One region of the Paenirhizobium cremeum genome, then DNA from elsewhere that is predicted to be linked to it. Evidence: predicted binding sites of a transcription regulator. Region 1 holds the regulator's gene; each other region holds the start of a gene.
What was found. The regulator LexA, encoded in region 1, represses DNA repair genes until DNA is damaged. The targets are predictions, from matches to a motif close to TGTTCNNNNTGTGTTCNG.
Positions count from the first base shown of each region.

Region 2: recA (recombinase RecA) is a predicted target of LexA. The motif match lies at 2,172-2,189, and genes of this name have one in related genera.
Region 3: ACLBKR_RS18085 (ATP-dependent helicase) is a predicted target of LexA. The motif match lies at 2,880-2,897, and genes of this name have one in related genera.

Region 1 is NZ_CP180217.1:1,590,691-1,597,662, forward strand. Features, by position in the region: gene ACLBKR_RS08045 (cation-translocating P-type ATPase) at 1-53, shown strand, start outside; gene gltA (citrate synthase) at 120-1,409, opposite strand; gene ACLBKR_RS08055 (ComEC/Rec2 family competence protein) at 1,889-4,225, shown strand; gene lexA (transcriptional repressor LexA) at 4,206-4,916, opposite strand; gene ACLBKR_RS08065 (VOC family protein) at 5,136-6,029, shown strand; gene kdsA (3-deoxy-8-phosphooctulonate synthase) at 6,026-6,874, shown strand.
Region 2 is NZ_CP180217.1:1,898,209-1,905,180, reverse strand. Features, by position in the region: gene ACLBKR_RS09575 (helix-turn-helix transcriptional regulator) at 1-65, shown strand, start outside; gene ACLBKR_RS09570 (pseudouridine-5'-phosphate glycosidase) at 171-1,100, opposite strand; gene ACLBKR_RS09565 (carbohydrate kinase family protein) at 1,129-2,073, opposite strand; gene recA (recombinase RecA) at 2,316-3,398, shown strand; gene alaS (alanine--tRNA ligase) at 3,555-6,218, shown strand; gene ACLBKR_RS09550 (SulP family inorganic anion transporter) at 6,327-6,972, opposite strand, start outside.
Region 3 is NZ_CP180217.1:3,736,020-3,742,991, reverse strand. Features, by position in the region: gene ACLBKR_RS18090 (TonB-dependent siderophore receptor) at 1-667, shown strand, start outside; gene ACLBKR_RS18085 (ATP-dependent helicase) at 753-2,846, opposite strand; gene ACLBKR_RS18080 (DUF1223 domain-containing protein) at 3,135-3,872, opposite strand; gene acnA (aconitate hydratase AcnA) at 4,096-6,789, opposite strand.

The DNA of each region.
Region 1 (6,972 bases):
TTCTGCTGCTGGTGAGCGAGGTCGGGAAGTGGCTCTATCGCCGGGATCGCTGAAGGCCTTAACGCGAAACGCCGGCGGATTTCCTCCGCCGGCGTTTCGATAACGGGAATGAATACCGATCAGCGCTTGGAGACCGGAACGTAATCGCGCTTCGGAGCCCCGGTGTAGAGCTGGCGCGGGCGGCCGATGCGCTGCTGCGGATCTTCGATCATCTCGTTCCACTGCGCGATCCAGCCGACGGTGCGGGCAAGCGCGAAGAGAACGGTGAACATGGTGGTGGGGAAGCCGAGCGCACGCAGCGTGATACCCGAGTAGAAGTCGACGTTCGGGTAAAGCTTCTTTTCCTTGAAGTATTCGTCGTTGAGCGCGATCTTCTCGAGTTCGAGAGCGACCTGCATCAACGGATCGTCCGAGTGGCCGGTTGCTTTCAGCACTTCGTACATGGTCTGCTGCATGATCTTGGCGCGCGGGTCGTAGTTCTTGTAGACGCGGTGACCGAAGCCCATCAGGCGGAACGGATCGTTCTTGTCCTTGGCGCGGGCGATATATTCCGGAATGCGGTCGACCGTGCCGATTTCCATCAGCATGTTGAGCGCGGCTTCGTTGGCGCCGCCATGGGCCGGGCCCCAGAGGCAGGCGATGCCGGCCGCGATGCAGGCGAACGGGTTGGCGCCGGAAGAGCCGGCGAGGCGGACCGTCGAGGTCGATGCGTTCTGCTCGTGGTCGGCATGCAGGATGAAGATGCGGTCCATGGCGCGGGCCAGAACCGGGTTCACCTTGTATTCTTCGCACGGCACGGCGAAGCACATGCGCAGGAAGTTGGAGGCGTAGTCGAGATCATTCTTCGGGTAAACGAAGGGCTGGCCGATGTGGTACTTGTAGGCCATGGCGGCGATCGTCGGCATCTTGGCGATCATGCGCAGCGAGGCGACCATGCGCTGGTGCGGGTCGGTGATGTCGGTGGAATCGTGGTAGAAGGCGGACAGCGCGCCAACCGTACCGACCATGACGGCCATCGGATGGGCGTCGCGGCGATAACCGGAGAAGAACTTGCTCATCTGCTCATGCACCATGGTGTGGTGCGTGACGCGATAGTCGAAGTCTTTCTTCTGCGCGGCGGTCGGCAGTTCGCCGTAAAGGAGCAGATAGCAGACTTCCAGGAAGTCGCCTTTTTCGGCGAGCTGTTCGATCGGATAACCGCGGTGCAGCAAAACGCCTTCGTCACCGTCGATATAGGTGATCTTGGATTCGCAGGAGGCCGTCGAGGTGAAACCGGGGTCGTAGGTGAACATGCCGGTGTGTTTGTAAAGCGCGCCGATATCGACGACGTCCGGGCCGATCGTACCCGACTTGATAGCCAGTTCGGCCGACTTTTCCCCGAGTTTCAAAGAAGCGCTTTTGTCCGTCATGCTAATCCTCCGGAATTGGCGGGAGGCGCCCCGAGAGAGCGCCTTGGGTTTAAGCGTAGGGATGTAGCTATATGATACGGAAGTTAATGCCAAGCTAGTCGAAGGGCAAATTGTGCATCGCAAAAGCCTATAAAAGAGGCAGGTGTCGCATTTAATCGATTGAATAAACTTTCGGCCCTCCTGCGCTTCCCCATGCACGCCATAATTGTTAATTTGCAATGGGGCATCCTTCTTCCTCCGGTTGATGAACGAACCGGTCGAAAACAGCGGAAGGCCGTCGCAAGCATTGGCCGGGGGGCTGGTTGGAAAAGGTCGCCGAGCACAAATTTGGAAATCCGGAGGCGGCAGAGCGCCGTGTGTCGCTGCCTTCGGTTGCAGGCGGAAATCAGGCTGTCGGACGCCCGCTAAGACCGACGCGCAATGCTGCCCTGCAACTGGCGGAGGGCTCCGCACGGTTTTGGCAAGCCCTTCGGACGACTTTGGCGCGGGAAGAGACCCGTGGTCACGTCTTCCATTTCGTGCCGGTCTTTCTGGGCGCTGGCGCCGCCGTCTGGTTCAGCCTTGCGGAGCCGCCCGGCGCCATTGCCCTTGCCGTCCTTCTCGGTGTGCTTTCGGTTGCTGCATTGATCGCCCGCTATGGTCCTCCGTTGCCGGCCTATGGTTTGGGGGCAAGCGCGCTTTTCGTTGCCGGCATGGCGCTGGCAAACCTCGAAACGTGGCGGCAGGAAACCGTCATTCTCGATACGCCGGTGACAACAATCGTCGCCGGTGTCGTTGAACGACGGGAGGCCGGTTCCAGAAGCGAATGGCGCTACATCCTGCGGGTGACGGGGACGAAGGATCCCCAGATCCGCCGACCGCCGGAACGAGTCTCTCTTCTTGCACGAGGCAGGCACGCAGCCGCTCCCATCGGCGGCGGCCTGTCCGGCAGGGCGCGCCTTTCACCGCCATCCGGCCCGGCTTTGCCGGGCCTCAACGATTTTGCTTTCGCGAGCTATTTCGACGGAGTCGGCGCTGTCGGTTTCTTTCTCGGGCCACCGACATCGCTGCTGACGGCCGACGATGGCGGAGAATGGTGGCTGCGCCTCGACAGGGCACTTTTTTCGCTCCGCGACGATATCTCGACACGCATCCGCGACGTCGTACCGGGCGATGCCGGTGCGTTTGCCGCCTCCATCATCACCGGCGAGCGGCGTTCAATGTCCAAAGAAGCGACGGAGAGCCTGCGATTGTCGGGGCTTGCCCATATTACCGCGATCTCGGGTCTCAACATGGCGCTCGCTGCGGGGATCTTCTTCGTCGGGCTGCGCAAGCTCTTGAGCTTGCTTCCCGGGTTGTCCCAGTCCATGCCCATCAAAAAGCTTGCGGCCGGAGGTGCGCTTCTCGGCGCATTCGCTTATCTGCTGATCTCCGGCTATCAGGTCTCGGCGGTTCGCGCCTTCCTCATGACGGCGATCATGCTTGTCGCCGTTCTTTTCGACCGTCCCGCGATCAGCCTGAGAAACCTGGCACTGGCGGCGGTTGTGATCGTCGCGGTGACGCCCTCGGCGATCATGGGGCCGAGCTTCCAGATGTCCTTTGCCGCGACCGCCGCCCTGATCGCCGGTTACGCGGCATGGCGTGAGAAGCCGGCAAAGCGGTGGTTTCCCGAGTTCGCCTTTCCCGGCGCCGCGGCGTTGAAATGGAGTTGGAGCGTGATTGCCGGCACGCTCCTGACCTCGCTGATCGGAGGTCTGTCGACTGCTGTCTTCGCCATAGCCCATTTTCACCGTCTGGCGCCCCACAGCCTCGAGGCTAACCTTGCCGCCATGCCCCTGATTTCGCTGATCGTCATGCCGGCCGGGCTTGTGGCGATGCTGCTGATGCCGTTCGGGTTGGATGCCCCGTTTCTTGTGGTGATGGGTGTCGGCCTCGACTGGGTGCTGATGATCGCGAGGGAGGTCGCTGGATGGGGAGAGGGCATCGGTTTCCCGCAGCCGCCCGGATGGTTTCTGCCGGTGGCCTCCGCTGGCCTGCTTTTCCTGACGCTGCTGAGCAGTGTCTGGCGGCACATCGGCACGCTGCTGTTGATGGCGTCGGTATGGGGGCTTGTCGCCGTGCCCGGCGGGATGCCGCGGGCCGATCTTCTGGTCTCGGAGGATGGCCGGCTGGTCGGCCTTTTGCGTTCGCCGGCTTCAATCGCCACGAACCGACCGCGTCCGCCCTCTTTTGTCTTCGATCAGTGGCGCGCGGCCCGGCAATTTAAGGCGCACATCGCCCCGAACGCGATAGCCGCGCCCGCTCCGGAAAAGTCTCCCGGTCCCGACCGCAAGCAGCGAGCGCAGGCGGACCTCGACGCCGTGGCCGAACGCATGCGCAAAGCGCTGGCCGGCGCCGAAACCGGTCGTTTCGTCTGCGAGCCGAAGACATGGTGTGCGGCAAAGCTTGCAAACGGCTGGACCATCGCGACGGTCGAAGACGGTGCTCTTGCCGGCGAGGCCTGCGATATCGCCGACCTCGTGATTTCCGAGCGGCGGCTCGGATTTTCCGCCTGTCGCTCGGGAGCGGCCCTGATTGAGGCCGAAACCCTCAGGCGAACCGGTGCAGTGGAAATTCGCCTCGCTGACCGCATCAGTCGGCAAATGACGATCAATGCTTCTTTTGACGGACCGCCGCGTCCCTGGTCACAACATCGCTATTATGATTGGCGCAGCGGCACATTTCCGGCGGTGCGAACGTCACTCGGGATCAGCCATTTGGACGCAACGGCCAAGTTCGAAGCGGAAAAGACCCCGGTTTCCGGATCTGGACCGGCTGTCAGTGATAACGACGAATAAGGCCGACCAGTTTGCCCTGGACCTTCACGCGGTCGGGTCCGAAGATACGTGTCTCGTAGGCCGGATTGGCGGCTTCGAGGGCAATCGAGGCGCCGCGACGGCGGAAGCGCTTCAATGTCGCCTCCTCGTCATCGACCAGCGCAACGACGATGTCTCCAGGACTGGCCGTCGACGTATTGCGGATGATGACCGTGTCGCCGTCAAGAATGCCGGCTTCGATCATCGAATCGCCTTTTACCTCAAGCGCATAATGCTCGCCGGAACCGAGCATCTCCGCCGGAACGGTAATGTCATGCGTGTTGTTCTGGATCGCCGAGATCGGTACGCCGGCAGCGATGCGGCCCATGACGGGCACATTGACGGAATTGGTGTTTTCCGCTGCGGGTCTGGCGGCGGCCACCGGCGCCGGCTTTCCAAGGCTGCCCTCGATGACGCTCGGCGAAAAGCCACGGCGGGGTTGAAGGCTTGGCGTATAGGCTTCAGGAAGCTTAATGACTTCCAGCGCGCGGGCACGGTTGGGCAGGCGGCGAATAAAACCGCGTTCCTCGAGTGCGGTAATCAGCCGGTGAATACCGGACTTGGAGGCGAGATCGAGCGCATCCTTCATCTCATCGAAAGACGGAGGCACACCTGATTCCTTCATCCGCTCGTGAATGAAGAGAAGCAGTTCCTGTTGCTTGCGCGTCAGCATGTTGCGGTGCCCCGATGTATGAAACAAATCCAGAACAGACACTATATGTTCCATTTGTGTTCCGCAAGTACCTAAATTTCCGTGAAGGAGTAATCAATGATCGTCATTTTTCTCCAGGCAAACGCAAGGCGGACCCTCTGAGGTCGTGCCGGCTTGCCAATCTAGGGCAAAGCGCTAAAACCTGCGCTGGATGCAATGGCGAGCGAGGGGGCTCCGGAAATGTCCGATCATCAGGAAAGCCTGCGGGCGCTCGACCATGTAGTATTGCCGGTTGCGGGGCTCGAAGAGGCGCTTGCACGTCTGAATAGCCTGGGTTTCACGGTGGCGGCCGAGGCGCGCCATCCGTTCGGCACCGAGAACGCTTGCGTGTTTTTCTCGGACGACACCTATCTGGAGCCGCTGGCGGTGGCGAGCCGCGAGGAATGCGAGGCCGCTGCCCGGGAAGGCAATGTTTTCGTCGCGCGCGATCAGGCATTTCGTTTCCGCCGCGGGGAGGGTGGCTCGGCGATCGTCGTCAAAAGCGGTGATGCCGCGGCAGACCACGAAAGATATTGCGAGGAAGGCTTTTCCGCCGGTGACATGCTGTATTTCGAACGGCCGCTGAAGCTGTCGGACGGCGCTGAAACGATGGCCGGCTTTCGCCTGGCCTTCGCGGCCGATCTCCGCTCGCCGGATTTCTTCCTGTTCGCTTGTCAGCGCGTCAACGCCTTGCCGGCCGATCGCGGCGGTCTGGAGCGTCACGACAACGGTGTGCTCGGCATCGCCGCCATCGTCCTGGGCGAGGAGAATCCTTCGGATTTCCAGTACATCCTTGAAACCGTGTTCCGCCAACGCGAAATAGAGGCGCATTCGTTCGGCATCGGCCTGCAGTCGGCCAATGCACGCATCGAGGCGCTGACCCCTTCGGGATTGAGCGGCTACTACGGGATCTGTCCGAATCTGCGGGAAAGGGGTCTGATAATGGCCGCAATCGTCTTTAGGGTCGGCGATATGGGCGTGACAGAGCGGCTGCTCGCTGATAGGGGCATCGCATTCGTTCGCCATGGTGCGCGCCTCGTCGTGTCCCCGGTTGCGGGGCAGGGCGTTTCTTTTGTTTTCGAGGATATCGCATGAGCAATTCCACCAATTCCGAAGTCTTCGTGGGCGAGGGCGCTAATCGGGTGCTTTTTTCCAACAGTGCCCGCTTCGCCTTGATTGCCGGCCCCTGCCAGATGGAAAGCCGCGATCACGCCTTCATGATCGCCGGCGTGCTGAAGGAGCTTTGCGACAAGCTCGGCCTTGGTCTCGTCTACAAGTCGTCCTTCGACAAGGCGAACCGCACCTCTCTCTCCGGCAAGCGTGGTATCGGGCTTGAAAAGGCGCTGGATGTATTTGCCGACCTGAAGAAGGAATACGGCTTCCCCGTTATCACCGACATTCATACGGAGGAGCAGTGCGCAGAGGTCGCTCCGGTCGTCGACATGCTGCAGATCCCGGCCTTCCTGTGCCGCCAGACGGACCTGCTTGTCGCTGCGGCAAAGACCGGCCGCGTCATCAACGTCAAGAAGGGCCAGTTTCTCGCGCCCTGGGACATGAAGAATGTTCTTAACAAGATAACCACCAGCGGGAATCCTAATGTTCTGCTCTGCGAGCGTGGCGTTTCCTTCGGCTACAACACGCTGGTTTCCGATATGCGGGCGCTGCCGATCATGGCGGAAACCGGGGCTCCCGTCGTCTTCGACGCCACCCACTCGGTACAGCAGCCGGGCGGTCAGGGCGGATCGACCGGTGGCGACCGGCGTTTTGTCGAAACGCTGGCGCGCGCGGCGATTGCCGTCGGTATCGCCGGACTTTTCATCGAGACGCACGAGGACCCGGACAATGCGCCGTCCGATGGGCCGAACATGGTGAGGCTGGATGACATGCCGCGGCTTCTCGAAAAGCTCCTTGCTTTCGATGCGGTCGCGAAGAGCAACTGACGCTTTCCTGTTTGGCTGATAATGATGCGCCGGCTTCGAACGAGGCCGGCGCTCTGTTTTCCATCGCGGTCGGGCCTTTGTCCGGCAAGCGACTTTAG
Region 2 (6,972 bases), 310 kb from region 1:
GCAAGTTGAATACGGACCGGTTGGAACAGGCCCTGCGCCGTGCCGCGCAGATCGGGTTCATCTAAGCAGGAGGATTGTCGCGGCGGGCGTGTCGGGCAAAGTCGTTGCAGACTTCGGCGTGTCGAGGGGGCAGCGTCCGACCTGCCGCCCCATCGTTTCCGGCCGAGGCGTTATCGGTCGTTCATCGCGACGGCGATCTCGGCGGCGAGACGGGCGTTGTTCTCGACCAGGGCGATGTTGGTCTTCAGACTGCGACCATCGGTCAGATGGAAAAGATTATCGAGCAGGAATGGCGTGACGTTCTTGCCGGTGATTTCCTCGCGTTCGGCATTGACGAGCGCCCGGCCGATATAGATTTCCATTTCCTCGCGCGGGATCTCGTCGGCAAGCGGCACCGGATTTGCCACGAGCATGCCGCCTTCGATCCCCAGTTGCTCGCGCATGCGCTGGAAATTCGCGATGGCTGCCGGGCTCGGCAATGTCAGCGGGCTCGGCAGGCCGGAACTGCGCGACCAGAAGGCCGGAAATTCCTCGCTGTCGTAGGTTACAACCGGCACTCCACGGGTTTCCAGATATTCCAGCGTCTTCGGGATGTCGAGAATGGCCTTCGGGCCGGCAGAGACCACGATGACCGGCGTGCGGCCGAGTTCCTCCAGGTCGGCGGAAATGTCGAAGGTCTCCTCCGCCCCGCGATGGACGCCGCCGATGCCGCCGGTCGCAAAGACCGAGATGCCGGCGCGAGCGGCCGCGATCATGGTTGCGGCAACCGTTGTCGCGCCGGTGCGACGCTCGGCAAGCGCGAAGGCGATATCCGCACGGGAGAGCTTCATTGCATCGTGGCGCCTGGCCAGTGCCTCGATCTGTGCGGTATCGAGGCCGATATGCAGTACGCCGTCGATCACTGCGATGGTCGCGGGAACGGCGCCCTGTTGGCGGATGATGGATTCGACGCTGCGCGCCATCTCCAGATTGCCGGGATAGGGCATGCCATGCGTGATGATGGTCGATTCCAGGGCAACGATCGGCGCGTTGCGGGCCTTGGCGGCGGTGACTTCACCGGAATAGACGATGGGCAGGAGAGGCGAGATGGCTTTGGTCATCACTGATATCCGTATTGTGCAAACATTGTCATGACAGGATTTCGGCGTCGGGCACAAGCTCCAGCCGGCTGGCAAGAATATCCGTCGCGAGATTTTCGGCCGTCGCCTGCGGCGAAAGCAGGGTGACTGCGGCGGCCGCGGTGCCGGTGCGCAGGGCGATGTCGAGGGACGCGCCGTCGAGCCGCGCGGCAAGGAACCCGGCGGCGAAGGCGTCTCCGGCGCCCGTGACGTCAGCGATATCCGACACAGGCGGCGGCGTGAGGGCGATCACGCGATCCTTCTCGAAGGCGATGGTCATGTCGCCGCCGGCGGTGATCGTCCCGGCCTTCAGGCCCGCGCGTCGCAGCAGGTCCGGCCACTCGACGGCATCGACGGCGCGGCGGCCGGCAAGCACCTCGGCTTCGGTTGCATTCATGAATACGTGGTCGAGGCGCTCGAGGCAGGGCAGCAGTCTCGTCGCCTTGGCCGGCGAAATGGCAATGGCGGCAAGCGATGCACCGTTCGATGCGGCGATGTCGGCGATAGCGGCGATCGTCTCCGATGGCAGGTTGGCGTCGCACAGGATCATGTGGGCAGAAGCGAGGCTCTCCCGGACGGTGCGGGCCCGCAGGCGCCGTGCCGTGAAAAGGTCGTAGAGCGCCATGTCCGCCAGCGCGATCACGAGATTGCCATCCTCTTCCAGTATGGCCGTATAGCTTGGCGTGACCCGATCGAGAAATGTGATGGGGCAATCGTCGATGCCGAGTCGCTCAGCGGCCGCAGAGACACGTTCACCGGCCGGATCGCCGCCGCGGGGGGAGATCAGCCGGACGCTGCGGCCCAGGCGGGCAAGATTACAGGCTGCATTGAAGCCGCCGCCACCCGGTTCCTCAATCCAGCGCCCGGGGTTGCTCGCACCCATTTTCGCCGGGCCGAAGAGACGGCCGCGGCGATCGATATGGGCGCCGCCGATGACGAGGACATCGACCGTCATAGGGGTGCGCCACCGGTGTCGGACGGTGGCGAATCGAGCCATGTTCCGGTGCTGCCAGCGATGTCGGAGAGGCGCGGGGAAGCTGCGTCCCGCAGTGGCGGAACATAAAAAGTACGTATTGCAGAATTTCCCGATAATTCATTGGGTTGACGGGGTATTGCAATATTGGAACAAAACGTGTACATACAGTTCACCGGCTGCTTCATTGCCTATGCGGCTTCAATAACCTAAAGGTGGACAGAATGGCACAGAATTCTTTGCGGCTCGTAGAGGACAAATCGGTGGATAAAAGCAAGGCATTGGAAGCGGCGCTCTCTCAGATCGAACGGTCGTTCGGCAAGGGCTCGATCATGAAGCTCGGCGCAAACGAGAGCGTGGTCGAGATCGAAACGATTTCGACCGGCTCTCTCGGTCTCGATATCGCGCTCGGCGTCGGCGGTCTGCCGAAGGGCCGCATCATCGAAATCTACGGTCCGGAAAGCTCGGGTAAAACGACGCTGGCTCTGCAGACCATCGCGGAAGCCCAGAAGAAGGGCGGCATCTGCGCCTTCGTCGATGCCGAACACGCGCTCGATCCGGTTTATGCCCGCAAGCTCGGTGTCGACCTGCAGAATCTTCTGATCTCCCAGCCCGATACCGGTGAGCAGGCGCTTGAAATCACCGATACGCTGGTGCGTTCCGGTGCCGTCGACGTGCTCGTCGTCGACTCGGTTGCCGCGCTGACGCCGCGCGCTGAAATCGAAGGCGAAATGGGCGACAATCTGCCGGGCCTTCAGGCGCGTCTCATGAGCCAGGCGCTGCGCAAGCTGACAGCGTCGATCTCCCGTTCAAACTGCATGGTGATCTTCATCAACCAGATCCGCATGAAGATCGGCGTGATGTTCGGCTCGCCGGAAACCACCACCGGCGGCAATGCGCTGAAGTTCTATGCTTCGGTTCGTCTCGACATCCGCCGTATCGGCGCCGTCAAGGAGCGCGAGGAGGTCATCGGTAACCAGACCCGCGTCAAGGTCGTCAAGAACAAGATGGCGCCGCCCTTCAAGCAGGTTGAATTCGACATCATGTACGGCGAGGGCGTTTCCAAGACCGGCGAACTGGTCGATCTTGGCGTCAAGGCTGGGATCGTCGAGAAATCGGGTGCCTGGTTCTCCTACAACAGCCAGCGGCTGGGGCAAGGACGCGAAAACGCCAAGCTGTTCCTGCGTGACAATCCGGCGCTTGCCCAGGAGATCGAGATGGCGCTTCGCCAGAACGCCGGTCTCATTGCCGAGAGCCTGCAGAACGGCGGGCCGGATGCAAACGACGGGGATGGTTCGGACGAATAAACTCCCGGTTCTTGCGTTTTGATTTCTTTGCCGGCTGCATCTCCCGCGAGGTGCGGCCGGTTTTGCGTCGGGCGGCTGGACAGGGGGGATGCCGGACGATAAAAGCCATTGATTTTCGCGAATGGCCGGTTTCCCGGCGTGAATGAAGGGCGTGACATGAGCGGTGTAAACGACATCCGGTCGACTTTCCTCGAATACTTCAAGACGAACGGCCACGAAGTCGTTTCATCCAGCCCGCTAGTGCCGCGCAACGACCCGACGCTGATGTTCACCAATGCCGGCATGGTGCAGTTCAAGAACGTCTTTACCGGCCTCGAACAGCGCCCGTACTCGACGGCCGCGACGGCGCAGAAATGCGTGCGTGCCGGCGGCAAGCACAATGACCTCGACAATGTCGGCTACACTGCGCGCCACCACACCTTCTTCGAAATGCTCGGTAATTTCTCCTTCGGCGACTACTTCAAGGAGCGTGCGATCGAGCTTGCCTGGAACCTGATTACGAGGGAATTCGGTCTCGACCGCAATCGCCTTCTGGTCACCGTCTACCATACCGACGACGAAGCCTTCGGCCTGTGGAAGAAGATCGCCGGTCTCTCCGACGAGAAGATCATCCGTATTCCGACCAGCGACAATTTCTGGGCCATGGGCGATACCGGGCCCTGCGGCCCCTGTTCGGAAATCTTCTACGACCATGGCGACCATATCTGGGGCGGCCCGCCCGGCTCGCCGGAAGAAGATGGTGACCGCTTCATCGAAATCTGGAACCTCGTCTTCATGCAGTATGAGCAGGTGACGAAGGAGGAGCGCGTCGACCTGCCGCGTCCCTCGATCGACACCGGTATGGGCCTCGAGCGTGTTGCCGCCGTCCTGCAGGGCAAGCATGACAACTACGATATCGACCTCTTCCGCGCGCTGATCGAAGCCTCCGTCGAACTGACGGGCGTCAAGGCCGAGGGCGAGCGCCGGGCAAGCCACAGGGTCATTGCCGACCACCTGCGCTCCTCGGCATTCCTGATCGCGGACGGCGTGCTGCCTTCGAATGAAGGCCGCGGCTATGTGCTTCGCCGCATCATGCGCCGCGCCATGCGTCACGCCGAACTTCTCGGTGCGCGTGAGCCGATCATCTACAAGCTGCTGCCGACGCTGGTCCAGCAGATGGGCCGCGCCTATCCGGAACTGGTGCGGGCCGAGGCCCTGATCTCCGAGACGCTGAAGCTCGAGGAAACCCGCTTCCGCAAGACGCTGGAGCGCGGCCTCTCGTTGCTTTCGGACGCCACCTCCGAGCTGAAGAAGGGCGACAGCCTCGATGGCGAGACCGTCTTCAAGCTTTACGACACCTATGGCTTCCCGCTCGACCTGACGCAGGATGCGCTGCGCGCCCGCGGCATTGGCGTCGACATCACCGGCTTCAACGACGCCATGCAGCGCCAGAAGGCCGAGGCGCGCGCTCACTGGGCGGGTTCCGGCGACAAGGCGACCGAGACCATCTGGTTCGAACTCAAGGAAAAACACGGTGCGACGGAATTCCTCGGCTATTCGTCCGAGGCGGCCGAAGGCCAAGTTCTTGCCATCGTCAAGGACGGCGCCGCCGTCGACAGCGCCTCCAAGGGCGATGCGGTGCAGGTCATTGTCAACCAAACGCCGTTCTACGGTGAGTCCGGCGGTCAGATGGGCGATGCGGGCACGATTGCAAGCGACACCGCAAGCCTTGCCGTTTCGGACGTCCAGAAGAAGGGCGAAGGACTGTTCGTGCATATCGCCGAGGTTTCGGACGGCACGATCCGTGTCGGAGACGCCGTCAGCCTGACGGTCGATCACGCTCGCCGCTCGCGCCTGCGCGCCAACCATTCGGCCACCCATCTGATCCATGAGGCGCTGCGCGAGGTGCTTGGCACCCATGTGGCGCAGAAGGGATCGCTGGTCGCGCCTGAGCGGTTGCGTTTCGACGTTTCCCATCCGAAGCCAATCACGGCGGACGAGTTGAAGGTCGTCGAGGAAATGGCCAACGAGATCATCGTCCAGAACGCGCCCGTCACGACGCGCCTGATGAGCGTGGACGACGCGATCGCGGAAGGCGCTATGGCTCTGTTCGGCGAAAAATACGGCGACGAAGTCCGCGTGGTTTCCATGGGTACCGCGACCCGCGGACCGAAGGCCGGAAAGCCCTATTCCATCGAGCTTTGCGGCGGCACCCATGTGGCCGCGACTGGCGATATCGGCCTTGTCCGTATCCTGTCGGACAGCGCGGTCGGCGCCGGCGTACGCCGCATCGAGGCGCTGACCGGCGAAGCGGCGCGTGCCTATCTGTCCGAGCAGGACGAGCGGGTGAAGCAGCTTGCCACGACGCTGAAGGTCCAGCCGGGTGATGTCGTCTCACGCGTCGAGGCTCTGGTCGATGAGCGCCGCAAGCTGGAGCGCGAACTGGCTGATGCCAAGCGCAAACTCGCCATGGGCGGCGGCGGTCCGGCTGCCGCCGATGAAGGCGCGCGCGATGTGGCCGGTACGCGCTTCCTCGGCAAGGTGCTGAAGGGTGTCGATGCCAAGGATCTCAAGGGCCTTGTCGATGAAAGCAAGGCCGGGCTCGGATCGGGCGTCGTCACGCTGATCGGCGTTTCCGAGGATGGCAAGGCAAGCGTTGTGGTCGGCGTTACCGCCGATCTCGCCGGCCGATTCAGTGCCGTGGACCTCGTTCGCGTTGCCGCGGCCGTCGTTGGCGGCAAGGGTGGCGGTGGCCGGTCGGACATGGCCCAAGCGGGTGGTCCGGATGGCGACAAGGCCGAAGCCGCAATCGAGGCCGTCGCCGCCGCACTGGCCGGCTGATCTTCGGGTTGGCCCGTTTCGCCGGGCCGACGATTCCAACAGGAAATAGGGGCGTGGACCACATCCGCGCCCCTTTCGTTTGGTCGCGGCGCGGTGCTGTTGCGGTTCTCAGGCCACGGGAGCGGCGGCTTCCCGGATCAGCGCGCGTGCGGTCCGGATGTTTGGAACATAGTCGACCTGCGGGCTTCTTACCTCATGGGTTTCCAGAAGACGCCGGAAATCAGGATTGGCGCCGACGATGAAGACCCGAACGCCCGCCCTTTCGGCCTTGCGGATCGTGCCGGCGATCACGTTGGCCGCAGTTGAGTCCATGAACGATACGGCCGAGCAGTCCAGCACGAAATTCTGGTATCGGTCGGCGATACGGTCGAGAACCGAACCGACGGTCGCGGCCGCGCCAAAGAAGAAGGCGCCGCCGATCCGGTAGACAACGGTGCTGGCATCGCTGTTGTCCAGCGGATGTTCGGTCTCCTCCTCGTGGGGCACGATGGTAACGCTCTTGCTCATGCGGTTGATGAAGAGCAGCGCGCCGAGGGTAAAGCCGACGATGATCCCTTCCGTCAGGTCGCGGAAGACCACGAGCAGGAAGGTGACCAGCAAGACGACGGCATCGCCGAGCGACGACCTGAGCAGGGCGGCGAAGGCCGGCCTTTCGACCATGTTCCAGGAGACGATTGCCAGCACGCCGGCCAGCGCGGCCAGTGGAATATAGCTGGCGAGCGGGGCTGCGGCGGCCATGAAGACGAGCAGGAAG
Region 3 (6,972 bases), 2.0 Mb from region 1:
CGGCTTCACGCCCTATGCCAGCGCCTCGACCTTCTTCAATCCCGTGATCGGTTCCAGCGCCACCGCGCCGATCAAGCCGGAAGAGGGCTATCAGGTCGAGGGCGGCTTCAAGTATGAGCCGACCGCATTCGAGGGCCTGTTCACGGCATCGGTCTTCCATCTGGTCAAGCAGAACTGGACCGTTACCGATCCGGCCACCTTCCTGCAGTCGCAGATCGGTGAAGTCACCTCCACCGGCATCGAGCTGGAGGCCAAGGTGCAGATCGCCGACGCCTGGAAGGCGACGGCGGCCTTTACCTGGCAGGATCTCGAAATGACAGAACATGCCGATCCGACCCTTGTCGGCAACAGCCCCTACCTCATTCCCGCTGTTACCGCTTCGGCCTGGCTCGACTACACGGTGCCGACAGGCGTTCTCGAGGGCCTGAGCGTCGGTGCCGGCCTGCGCTATCAGGGCGAGTCCTGGGCCGATTACGCCAATACGCTGAAGGTGCCGGACGCGCTGCTCGCCGATGCCGCCATCCGCTACGAGAAGGACGGCTGGGGCCTGTCGTTCAATGTCGCCAACCTGTTCGACAAGGAATATGTCAAGGGTTGCCAGGGCACGCTGACCTGCGGCTATGGCGAGGGACGCACCTTCACGCTTAAGCTCAGCAAGACCTGGTAATAAGGTCTGCCGTCTGATACTCAAAGCCGCCGGAACCCATTGGTTTCCGGCGGTTTTTCGTTTGCAGATGATGGTTTGGGAGAGGTCAGCGCCACATGCCGCGCATGCGGGCGCCGACGTCGATCCGCTTCTGTCGCTCGCCATGTGCGGCCTGCCCTTCGCCGGCGGCGGCAATTGGCCAGCTCACCTTTTCGAAATATTGCAGCAGCATGGCGGGAATGAAACGCGAGCGGGCGGCATAGACGTGACGGTCCCCTTGCGCGTTCTGGCCATGGGTGAAGAAGCGCTGCGGCGTGATGATATGCAGGCTGTCCTTGGCGCGTGTCATCGCGACATAGAGGAGGCGGCGCTCCTCATCGATTTCGTCGGTGGTGCCGACGCCGAGATCCGAGGGAATGCAACCGTCGACGCAATTCAGCACGAAGACCGATTTCCATTCCTGTCCCTTGGCGGAGTGGATGGTCGAAAGGATCAGGTAATCCTCATCGCGCAACGGTACGCCGGCCTGATCGCTGGTCGCATCGGGTGGATCGAGAGTGAGTTCGGTCAGGAAGCGTTCCCGCGACGGATAGCCGCCTGCGATCTGTTCGAGCTGCAGGAGGTCGGCCATGCGGGTCTCGGCATCCTCGTGAATGCGGCCGAGATGCGGTTCGTACCATTCGCGGACCCTGGCGATTTCTCCCGGCCAGCCGAGGCTCATGCCCCTCAGTTCCATGAGCATTCTCGTGAAGGCGCCCCATTCCTCGCCGCAGCGGGGCGGCGGGGGCATTTCGGCAAGCGAAATCAGCGGCTCCGGATCGGCGGCTGCAGTGTCGAGGATCTTGCCGGCCGTCTGCGGGCCGATGCCCGGCAATAGCTGCAATAGACGAAAGCCCGCCACTTTGTCGCGCGGGTTCTGGGCGAAGCGCAGGGTTGCCAGCAGATCCTTCACATGGGCGGCGTCGAGGAATTTCAGCCCGCCGAACTTCACGAAGGGGATGTTTCTCCGGGTGAGTTCGATTTCCAGTGGGCCGCTATGGTTGGAGGCACGAAAAAGCACGGCCTGCTGTTTCAGCGTCGTGCCGGTCTCGCGGGCCGCCAGCACCTGTTCGGCGACATAGCGGGCCTGATCGGCTTCGTCGCGCACACCGACCAGCATGGGACGTTCCTCGCTTGCCCGCTCGCTCCAGAGGTTCTTGGTGAAGCGTTCGCGCGCAAGGCCGATGACGCCGTTTGCCGCTGTCAGGATCGGCTGGGTGGAACGATAATTGCGGTCGAGGGTCACGACCTCGGCGGGCGGGTCGAACTGCTTCGGAAAATCGAGGATGTTGCGGATCGTTGCGGCGCGGAAGGAATAGATCGACTGGGCGTCGTCGCCGACCACGGTGAGGCCGGTGCCGGCCGGTTTCATCGCGGTGAGGATGGTCGACTGGAGCCGGTTGGTGTCCTGGTATTCGTCGACCAGAACATGGTCGAAACGGCCGCCGATCGCGCCGGCAAGATGGGGATCGGTGACGGCATGGGCCCAGTAAAGCAGGAGATCGTCGTAATCGAGCACGTTCTGCGCCTGCTTGGCCTCGACATAGCCGGCAAACAGCTCCTTCAACTGGCTCTCCCAGTTGCTGCACCAGGGAAAGGAGGATTGCAGTGCTTCCTTCAGCGGACATTCCGCATTCACGACGCGGGAATAGATCGCAAGACACGTCGCCTTGGTGGGGAAGCGGCTTTCCAGCTTAGAGAGGCCGAGCTGGTGACGGACAAGATTCATCAGGTCGGCCGAATCCTCCCGGTCGTGAATGGTGAAATCCGGGTCGAGGCCGATCTCGTAGGCATATTCGCGCAGGATGCGCGCGCCTATGCCGTGGAAGGTTCCGGCCCATGTGAGCGCATCCGTCAGGGTGGATGCGTCCTTCCCCAGCACCTGGCGGCAGATGCGTTCCACACGCGCTGCCATTTCGCTGGCAGCACGCCGAGAAAAGGTCATCAGGAGGATGCGGCGGGGGTCGGCGTCGTTGACAAGCAGATGGGCGACGCGATGGGCCAGCGTGTTGGTTTTGCCTGATCCGGCGCCGGCGATGATGAGAAGAGGTCCAGCGCCACCCTCGGGGGCGGGAATGCCATGGGAGGCCGCTGCCCGCTGCTGCTCGTTCAGGGCATCCAGATAGGCCGACGACGACGGCAGTGACGGGCTGGAGGTCATGCCCATCATGTGCCTCAGATCGGGCGATTCGGCAAGAACATAGAGCGAACTTTCACGATATTCCGGCAGCGCGCGCACCCGCCCACGCAAAGCGCTCTTTCGGCCGAATGCGCTTTTTTTAGCTCCGCCGTATTTTGGACAAAACACCGCCCAAATTTAAACTGAGACTGCTACGCACTTGGTTGGCGCGGTGCGCCAAAACGGTCCGGTCTGGCGCATTGACCCCTTACCCCCAGCCCCCCAATGCACCCGGGCCGGACCGGCCAAGGCAAAATCCTTCGAGAAGCTTCAGATTTTGGCCGGATCGATCATCATGGTCGCGCCGAGAATGCCTGCGGGCTCGCCCTGCGGTCCGGTGGACTGGAGAAGGATGGCGCAGCCGCTATTACCGTCCGCACCGATGAGCTTTGCCGGCAGCACGAGATCCAGCGGCTTGCCGTCCCACATTCCGACGGTCTGGACATCGGTGACGCTGTTCCAGTAGACCATCTTCTTGCCGACGTTCTCGCCCTTCAGGAGCTCCACCGTTTCCTTGCGGCGGAAATAGACCACCACCACGTCGGCCTTGCCGACCCCGGCGCCGATCTTGACCACGAGTTCGTCGCCCTTCTTTTCGGCCTCGACGGGAATGCTGATGCCGTTGCCGGTCTTTTCCAGCGCGTCGAGCTTCTGGTTGATCGCACCGACATCGGTGCCTTTCATATGGTCGCGACCGTTGAGGATGGCCTGGGGCGTATAGACGCCGCTGCGGCCGAGGCTGCGGGCATAGCCGTACTGGCGGGTGGTGTTTTCCTTCGAGGCGAGCGTGTCCGCCCAGCCCATGTAGTTCCAATAGTCGACATGATAGGCAAGCGCCACCACATCGCCCTGGCGCACCAGCGCCTCGAAGGCGCGGTCGGCCGGCGGGCAGGAGCCGCAGCCCTGCGAGGTGAACAGTTCCACCACGCCCTTCAGCGGCGTTCCGTCGGCCGAGAGCGCGGGCGCGGCGAGCGCCAGCGTCAGGAAAAGTGCCAGACCTTTGAACATGCCCCTGCTCATGGAGTGCCCCGTCGCGCGATCGGCGGCTCGCGGAGGGTGCCGCCGTCGATCTTTTTTTGTGCGTGTCGACACATAGCTCTTCCGGCGTTCAAGGCAAAGTCACGATGGGGTGAAACTGCCCGCCAATCGCGCCGTCCGGTGCCGGAATGACAAAGAAAACCGCCGGCCGACGAGGTTGACCGGCGGTTCTTGTCGTTGGAAGCCGTCCGGATCAGGCGGCGAGGTCGCGAAGAACGGTCTGCAGAATGCCGCCGTTCTCCATGTAGGTGACCTCGTCGAGCGTATCGATGCGGCAAAGCAGCGGGACTTCCTTCACCGAACCGTCGGCATAGGTGATCTTGGCGATCTTGGTCTCGCGCGGCTTGATGTCGCCTTCGAGGCCCTCGATGGTGACAGTTTCGTCGCCCTTGAGGTTGAGCGAAGCCCAGGTGGTGCCGTCTTCGAAGGTGAAGGGAACCACGCCCATGCCGACCAGGTTCGAGCGGTGGATACGCTCGAAGGACTGGGCGATCACGGCCTTGACGCCGAGCAGGTTGGTGCCCTTCGCGGCCCAGTCGCGGGACGAACCGTTGCCGTATTCGACGCCGGCGAAGATCACGAGCGGAACGCCCTCTTCCTTGTACTTCATGGCGGCGTCGTAGATCGACATCTCTTCCTTCGACGGATAGTGGATGGTGTAGCCACCTTCCTTGCCGTTCGGGCCGAGCATATGGTTGCGGATGCGGATGTTGGCGAAGGTGCCACGCATCATGACTTCATGGTTGCCGCGGCGTGTGCCGTACTGGTTGAAGTCCGCGACCTGGACACCGTTGTCGAGCAGGTAGGCACCAGCCGGCGAGGCGGCCTTGATCGAACCGGCCGGGGAGATGTGGTCGGTGGTGATCTTGTCGCCGAACAGGCCGAGGACGCGGGCGCCCTTGATGTCGTGCAGGCCCTCACCGGTCTTCTTCATGCCGACGAAGTAAGGCGGGTTCTGAACGTAGGTCGACTTGTCGTCCCAGGCATAGGTCTGGCCTTCCGGAACCTGCACGGCCTGCCAGTTCGCGTCGCCCTTGAATACGTCGGCATACTTCGATTCGAAGAGTTCGCGCGTGACGTATTTGTGGATGAACTCCTGCACTTCCGCAGAGGTCGGCCAGATGTCCTTGAGGTAGACCGGATTGCCGTTCTTGTCCTCGCCGAGCGGTTCCTTGGTCAGGTCCTTCTGGACCGAACCGGCAAGCGCGTAGGCGACCACGAGCGGCGGAGAGGCGAGGTAGTTCGCCTGGACGTCAGGCGAAATGCGGCCTTCGAAGTTACGGTTGCCCGAGAGTACACCCGCGGTGATCAGGCCCTTGTCGTTGATCGTCTTCGAAATTGCCGGCGGCAGCGGGCCGGAGTTACCGATGCAGGTCGTGCAGCCAAAACCGACGAGGTTGAAGCCGAGCGCGTCGAGTTCCTTCTGCAGGCCGGACTTGGCGAGATATTCGCCGACGACCTGCGATCCCGGTGCAAGCGAGGTCTTGACCCACGGCTTGGTCTTCAGGCCCTTGGCAACGGCGTTGCGGGCGAGAAGGCCGGCGGCGATCAGGACGCTCGGGTTCGACGTGTTGGTGCAGGAGGTGATGGCGGCGATGCAGACGTCGCCATGACCGAGATCGAAGCTTTCGCCTTCGACCTGGTAGCGCGTGGTAAGCTGACCCGGCTTCTTGTAGTCGCCTTCGAGGGCGGTTGCGAAGTTCGGGGCGATGGTTTCGAGCGGCAGTCTGCCTTCCGGACGCTTCGGGCCGGCCATCGAGGGAACGACGTCGCCGAGGTCGAGTTCCAGCGTGTCGGTGAAGACGAGCTGGGAGCCGTCATTGTCGCGCCACATGCCCTGCGCCTTGGAATAGGCTTCGACGAGGGCGATGCGGTCCTTGGTGCGGCCGGACATGTTGAGGTAGTTGACGGTTTCGGCGTCGATCGGGAAGAAGCCGCAGGTCGCGCCGTATTCCGGACCCATGTTGCCGATGGTGGCGCGGTCGGCGACCGGCATGTTGTCCATGCCCGGGCCGAAGAATTCGACGAACTTCGAAACGACGCCCTTCTTGCGCAGCATCTGGACGACGGTCAGCACGAGGTCGGTGGCGGTGACGCCTTCCTTGAGCTTGCCGGTGAGCTTGAAGCCGATGACCTCGGGCAGAAGCATCGAGACCGGCTGGCCGAGCATGGCGGCTTCGGCTTCGATACCGCCCACACCCCAGCCCAGAACGCCGAGGCCGTTAATCATGGTGGTGTGGCTGTCGGTGCCGACGCAGGTATCGGGGTAGGCGATCGTCTCGCCGTCTTCTTCCTTGGTCCAGACAGCCTGGCCGAGATATTCGAAATTGACCTGGTGACAGATACCGGTGCCCGGAGGAACCACGCGGAAGTTCTTGAATGCCTGCTGGCCCCACTTCAGGAAGCGGTAGCGCTCGCCGTTGCGCTGGTATTCCAGTTCCACGTTGCGGGCAAAGGCCTGGGGCGTGCCGAATTCGTCGACGATGACCGAGTGGTCGATGACGAGGTCGACGGGAACGAGCGGGTTGATCTTTTCCGGATCGCCGCCGAGAGCCTTGATGCCGTCACGCATGGCGGCGAGGTCGACGACCGCCGGAACGCCGGTGAAATCCTGCATCAGCACACGAGCCGGGCGGTAGGCGATTTCCGCTTCCTTGAGGCCCTTGTTGTTCAGCCATTCGGCAACGGCTTCGATGTCGGCCTTGGTAACCGAACGGCCGTCTTCGTTGCGCAGCAGGTTCTCGAGCAGAACCTTCATCGAGTAGGGAAGCTTCGAGACGCCGGCGAGGCCGTTGGCCTCGGCCTTCGGAAGGCTGTAATAGACATAGTCCTTGCCGTTGACGGTGAGCGTCGAACGACAATTGAAGCTGTCGATGGATTTGGACACGGATATGAACCCCGCTTATTCTGATAGCCTACACGTTCGTGCGGACGCCTATGCACTTCATGCACATCAGGATGCGGGTGCGACCATTTCCGCTGTCCGCCCGTGAAAATTGCCTTTCGCAATCATCAAGTTCGGCACAAGGATGAACTTCACGCCGGCCGCTGGCGTGGTTGAAACCCATAT